2 regions of the Ligilactobacillus sp. Marseille-Q7487 genome follow, and region 1 is predicted to be linked to the other one. Evidence: predicted binding sites of a transcription regulator. Region 1 holds the regulator's gene; the other holds the start of a gene.

What was found. Region 1 encodes NrdR, which represses ribonucleotide reductase genes. Its sites were predicted from a motif close to ACACNATATATNGTGT; they were not measured.
Region 2: a site for NrdR is predicted at 2,015-2,030, ahead of nrdD (anaerobic ribonucleoside-triphosphate reductase). Genes of this name have one in related genera too.

What each region holds. Positions count from the first base shown of each region.
Region 1 is NZ_CASCJC010000001.1:1,127,331-1,130,766, forward strand. Features, by position in the region: gene QM017_RS05565 (DnaD domain protein) at 1-1,124, opposite strand, end outside; gene nrdR (transcriptional regulator NrdR) at 1,144-1,605, opposite strand; gene coaE (dephospho-CoA kinase) at 1,654-2,256, opposite strand; gene mutM (DNA-formamidopyrimidine glycosylase) at 2,253-3,083, opposite strand; gene polA (DNA polymerase I) at 3,127-3,436, opposite strand, start outside.
Region 2 is NZ_CASCJC010000001.1:439,973-443,408, forward strand. Features, by position in the region: gene QM017_RS02130 (phosphoenolpyruvate carboxykinase (ATP)) at 1-1,261, shown strand, start outside; gene QM017_RS02135 (TIGR01440 family protein) at 1,314-1,880, opposite strand; gene nrdD (anaerobic ribonucleoside-triphosphate reductase) at 2,162-3,436, shown strand, end outside.

The DNA.
Region 1 (3,436 bases):
GCATAAAAATCTTGTACCTTGTTCATTGCTTGTTGGGCTGTCATAATGTTATTAGCCTTCATATCCGCAATAATCTTAGTGAAATATTTTTCATTGAGAACACTATATTCTTGGTTAATAATTGCATAATGAATAACAATATTAACAACTTCAGCAGGAACCATTTTCAAGGCATTTTCAAGTAACTTAACCTCTTGAGAGCTAGCACTCTTATTTCTAATAATTTGTAAAAACATTACTGGTCGATAATACCTACATGCTTTAAGCAATTCTTGATTTTCATTATTTGATATATTTTGACTCTGTTTGACTTCAGCATTCATTACCGTTTCATCGGTAACTTTTAATTGCCAATCATATTGCTCTTGAATTCTTTTTTCAAAGCCAGCCCAATCAATGTCGTTATCTTGAATCGACCATGAAGCTTCTAGTAACGAAACAAGCTGCTGCTCTGTCAGACCATATAAAGCCTTTAATAAAGATAAACGTTCAATTTTCGCTAAAACGACTTCATCTAAAACAAAAGAATTCTTCACCAAATCATAAAAAAATTCTTTATCAAAATCTCCAACTATTTTGGGAAACTCAACTTGCGCTGTTTCTTCGGTCTGTGGCGCTTTTAGATTTTGTTGAAGTTGTTGTGGAGCCAACGAAAAGACATCAAGCAAATTACAACTGACTTCTGTCAAACCTTTTTCAACCGACTTAACAGTAACAAACTTATCTACCAAACACTGATACTGCTGTTCTCCTACAAATTGTAGTAATAATAAACGTAACATATCCTCTTTAAAAAATTGAGTCGGGGTCAATGGCTTTTGAAGTTCATAAACATAATAATTAGTTCCTTGCTTAGCATAAAATGTACGTAATAATCCTAAAGCTTCTAATTTTCTTTTAGCATCATAAAAAGCTTGCAATCCACATCCTAAAAGCATTTCTAAGTCAGATACTTTCATAATTGGTTGTTCTTTTTCTTGTGCTAAATCCCCGATTAAAGCATATAAACTAAATCCCACCGGTTCCATTAACGGTTGATATAAACGCAAAACGAACTGCAAATCTTGATACGTTATCGGGGCAACGCTTTGCAACATCACTGTATCTTTAGGTGAAATTTTCATTTTGATTACTCCTACTTAGCTATTTTTTACCATCTTTTAATAATTCATTTAATTCAGTCGCAAATGCTTTCATATCTTTAAACTCGCGGTAAACACTAGCAAAACGAATATAAGCAATATCATCAATCTGGGCTAATTCATCCATAACATACTTACCAATCAATTGACTGGCTATCTCGTTGCCACCTAAATTACGAATTTTCTTTTCCACAAGCTCTACAACTTCATTTATTTTATCCATTCCGATTTGACGTTTTTGAGATGCGCGAACAATCCCTTTACGAATCTTTTCTCTGTCAAATTCTTCACGTGTACCATCTTTTTTGATTACTAATAGTGGGGTTACTTCAATGCGTTCAAAAGTTGTAAATCTATGACCACAGTTTTCACATTCACGCCGTCTTCTAATAACTTGACCATTATCCGCCGAGCGACTATCAATTACTCGTGAACTACCGCACTGACATTGAGGACATTTCATTTTTTTCACCTCGGTTATTTAAAACTTACCTATAATATTTATTATAACCTATTTTATCAAATTCTTTAAGTCTAGCCATTTTTGAACCGCCAAACAAGTCTTTGACGGTTGTTGACTACTGTCGATGACAACATCTGCTAATTTTCTCTTTTGTTCATCTGGCATTTGACTTGCTATGCGTTGTCTAGCTTGTTGCATCGTCAAATTATCTCGTTTCATTACTCTTTGAATCTGTAACTTTTCAGGAATTGTTAGTACCATCACTGAATCACAAAGTTGTTGATAGTTATTTTCAAACAATAAAGGTATATCTAAGACAAGCAATCTAACATCTCTTTTTTTAGCTTCTGCAATTTCTTGCAAAAATAATGCATGTATCAAAGGACCCGTTATCTGATTTAACTGTTTTAATTTGGCTGCATCGGCAAAAACTAGTTGGCCTAATTTTTGTCGATTTAGTGTTAAATCCGCAGATAACACTTCATTTCCAAACACTGCTATGATTTCTTGCCAACCTTTTGTTTTGGGCTTAACAACTTCTCTAGCAAGTAAGTCAGCATCAATAATTTGAGCTCCTTTAGTTTTTAAATATGCACTAACAGTTGATTTACCCGTGGCTATACCACCAGTCAATCCTAAAATATAAGTCATCGACTCACCTTCTGACATTTTGGACAAAAATGTGTTCCACGTTGACCAACAACGATTTTTTCAATCTTTGTTTGACAACGTTCACATGGTTGTCCTTTTTTACCATAAACATGTAAATTAAATTGAAACATTCCACTGTGCTCAAATGCATCAGTATACGAGCGAATTGTTGTCCCACCGGCTTGAACAGCTAAAGCTAATTCTTCAATGATATTAGCATGTAAAACTTTAGCCTGCGCAAAAGTAATCTTATTACATAAAGTTTGCGGATGAATCTTACTCATCCATAAAACTTCATCAACATAAATATTTCCCAGACCCGCAACTAAACTTTGATCAAGTAAAGCAGTCTTAATGACTTTCTTTTTCCCTTGTAACGCTTGATAAAAATCTTTAACCTTAAAATCAGGTAAAACCGGTTCAGGTCCTAATTTACATAAACTTGTCGTGGATTCCTCTTGACCAGTTATAACTAGCTGCATTCTACCAAATTTGCGAACATCGTTGTAGCAAAGTTTTTGACCATTATCTAGCTCAAAAACAACATGCGTATGTTTTTTTGGCTCTTGTTTACTTGGCAAAACAAAATACTTACCTTCCATACGCAAATGTGAAATCATCGTTAGGTTATTCGAAAATCTAAAAAGTAAATATTTTCCTCTTCGATCAATCTTTTCAATCACTTGTCCGACTAATTTTTCGCAAAATTCAGTAGTATCTCCAATAATGATCTTAGGATAAAAGATTTCAACTTTAGTAATTTTAGTTCCTAGGACCAATTTTTCTAAACCTGCACGGACCGTTTGAACCTCTGGTAATTCTGGCATAATTCAATCTACTATAAAAATATAGCTTTTCCTTTCATCAAATCTATTTAGTATCAAACCACGTTAATCCATGGGCACTTTCAACCTTTAATGGAACTGCTAATTCAACTGCAGAATCCATAATCTTAGGTACAAGTTGTTCTAAAATTGCAATTTCTTCTTTAGGCGCTTCAAAAATCAGCTCATCATGAACTTGAAGTAACATCCTGGCTTGTAAGCCTTCTTTTTTTAAAGCTTTTTGCATTTTTATCATTGCAACTTTAATAATATCAGCTGCACTACCTTGAATTGGCGTATTCATTGCAGTTCTTTGTGCAAATGAGCGCAAATTAAAGTTTTTAGCATTAATATCT
Region 2 (3,436 bases), 690 kb from region 1:
AGATGAAGATTTCATGGTCAAGGCTCATTTTGCAATTCCGCAAGGCTATGAGATGAATTTGTTATCATATTTACTTAATTTTCAAGCCTACGATACTACTTATCAACAACGATATCGAGCTTCTAAGGTTTATACTGAAAGTGATCTTTATATATATGCTAACCCGGATTGGAGTCATCCTGATTATCCAGAAGGCCTGGCATTATTTGATGTAAAACATAATGTAGCAGCTATTTTGGGCTTGCGTTATTTTGGTGAATTTAAGAAGGCAACGTTGACTTTGACGTGGGCTTTGGCGCATCGACACGGCTATATCGCCTGTCATGGAGGTGCTAAGACTTTTCATTTTGAAAATCAAGACGAGCAAGTTTTGGCTTTTTATGGATTGTCTGGTTCTGGTAAATCAACGCTTACGCATGCTAAACATTCCGATAAATTTGCGATTACAATCTTACATGATGATGCATTTGTTATCAAAAAAGCTGATGGATCTAGTGTGGCACTTGAACCGGCGTATTTTGATAAAACCAGTGATTATTTACCCAATAGCCCAGAAATTAAATATTTTACAACTTTGATGAATGTTGGTGTGACGCTAGATCAAGCTGGCAACAAGGTTTTGGTGACCGAAGATTTACGCAATGGTAATGGACGAACCATCAAATCACGCTACAGTTCGTCTAATCGAATCGACAAAGAAGCCGCACCGTTGACGGCGGTTTGTTGGATCATGAAAGACGATAGCTTACCACCAGTCGTTGCTTTGCGCGATCCGATCTTGGCTGCGACTTTTGGTGTGACGCTGGCTACTAAACGCTCAAATGCTGAAAATATTTCTTTAAAAAACAAGGATAATCTAGTAATTGAACCTTTTGCTAATCCGTTTCGAGCCTATCCATTGGTAGAAGATTATCTAGATTTTAAGGAATTATTCGCTAAAAATCAGGTCCAATGTTATATCGTTAATACGGATAGCTTTAATGGTTTAAAAATTCCTAAAGAAAAAACTCTAGCTTTACTTGAACAAATTGTCACTAAACAAGCACAATGGCAAGATTTTGGGGCATTACCGCAAATGCAGTATTTAAAGACGGATGATTATCAAGTTGATTGGGAGTCTAAAGTATATCGAAAAAAATTATTTAAACGTCTGCAAACACGTTTTGATTGGGTTCAACAATATAATCAACAACACCTTAATAATCCTTTGCCAAATGAGATCACGGCTAAATTAGCTTTATTGTTAGAAGCTTTACAGTAACTAAAAAAGCCGACGTTGCTGAAAAATAATTTCAGTAGCGTTGGCTTTTTGTTTATTGATAAGGATTCCAGCTATATTTGGCACGCGGTCCACCAATTAACTTAGGTCGTGAACCTAAAAAAGTAACATGAGCTTGCCCAATTTCTTTGATGCTAGTACGAATCGGAATTTGAACGAATTTGACATGCATGCCAATCGCAGTATCACCAATATCCATCCCGGCATGAGCTACAATATGTTCAACTTCAACGGGATCTTTAAATTGTTCAAAAGCTGCTACTTGAGCAGCACCACCAGCATGCAAACTAGGATAGACGCTGACGATTTCTAAATTATACTTACAAGCACAACTTCTTTCTACAACTAAAGCACGATTGAGATGTTCGCAGCCTTGAACTGCTAAAAAAATTCCTTTAGGTTGAAGGACATCTAGTAAGGAACGGATGATTGTTTGACCGATTTCAAGACTAGAGTGTTTTCCGATGTGTTGACCTAAAACTTCACTGCTACTACATCCTAAAACAACGATATCTCCAACTTTAAGTGAAGTTTGATCAAGTAATTCAAGGACTGCTTGTGTAACTTGTGTAGCAATTTTGGTTAAGTGATTGTTCTCCATAAGGCCCTCCTTGGTAAGTAAACGAGCAACATATTATTTATAGTATTATAACGCAAAAAATCTCTTTTTGTGGATAAATTTAGCAAATTTTATTTTAAGCTTAGTTTGATAAGCTTTCACTGTTCTTTCATATGACACAATATATTGTATTCGTTGATTTAACAACATTCTATATCTTGTGTTTAAAATTGACAAGAACACAAGATAAAGTATAAAATGTAATCTAGTAAATATAAAGAGAGCTTAATTTAAAGTCTTAATATGGAGAGGAAATGGATGCTATGATGGAGTTAAAAACAAAGCCAGAGGCAAAGAAAATTGGTTTTGTGATAAAAAAAGATGGATATCAGATGCCTTTTGCAGAATATAAGTTACGATACATATTAGAGCAAGTAGATTTACAAGCACAAAGTTCAGCCTTAATAACTTTACTTATTAGTCACTTGGCCTTAGTGCATCCAGTAACGACAGCTGCTATTTATCAAGAACTATTAAATGTGTTAATCCAAGAAGGATACGAAAAGCAAGCACAACAGATTCAACAAAAACATGAACAACAAGAAAAACAATGGCTAGAGCAAACTAATCCAGAAAAAAGATTGAGTCGTCTACAGTCTAAAGATCCAGCTTTAGTTCATGAAAATGCCAATAAAGATAGTAACGTTTTTAATACGCAACGTGATTTGACGGCCGGAACAGTGGGAAAGACATTAGGCTTAAAGATGATGCCTGAACATGTGGCTAAAGCCCATTTACGTGGTGATATTCATTATCATGATTTAGATTATACCCCTTGGAGTCCGATGACAAATTGTTGCTTAATTGATTTTAAAGAAATGTTGACTAAAGGATTTAAGATTGGCAATGCCGAAGTTGAAAGCCCACGGTCAATTCAAACAGCAACTGCGCAGATGGCACAAATCATTGCTAATGTTGCTTCAAGTCAATACGGTGGCTGTTCAGCTGATCGTATCGATGAGGTATTAGAGCCATTTGCCTTGCGTAATTACGAAAAGCACTTAGCAGAGTCAAAAGATTATATTGATGATCCAGTCCGCCAAAAAGAGTTTGCTAGAAAAAGAACTAAAAAAGATATCTATGATGCGATGCAAGGATTAGAGTATGAAATTAATACGTTGTTTTCTTCGCAAGGACAAACGCCTTTTACTACACTGGGCTTTGGTTTAGGTACATCTTGGGTTTCGCGTGAGATTCAAAAATCAATTTTAAAAATTCGAATCAAGGGACTGGGGAAAGAAAAACGTACGGCAATCTTTCCTAAGCTAGTTTTTACATTGAAAAAAGATTTAAATCTCAAGCCAGGTGATCCTAATTATGACATTAAGCAATTAGCAGTGGAATGTGCAACCAAACGGATGTATCCGGATGTGTTGATGTACGATAAGATTATCGAACTAACAGGGAGTTTCAAAGCGCCGATGGGATGTCGCTCGTTTTTACAAGGATGGCGTGATAAAGATGGCCAAGAAGTTAATTCCGGGCGAATGAATCTTGGAGTAGTAACAATTAATCTTCCACGAATAGCACTTGAATCT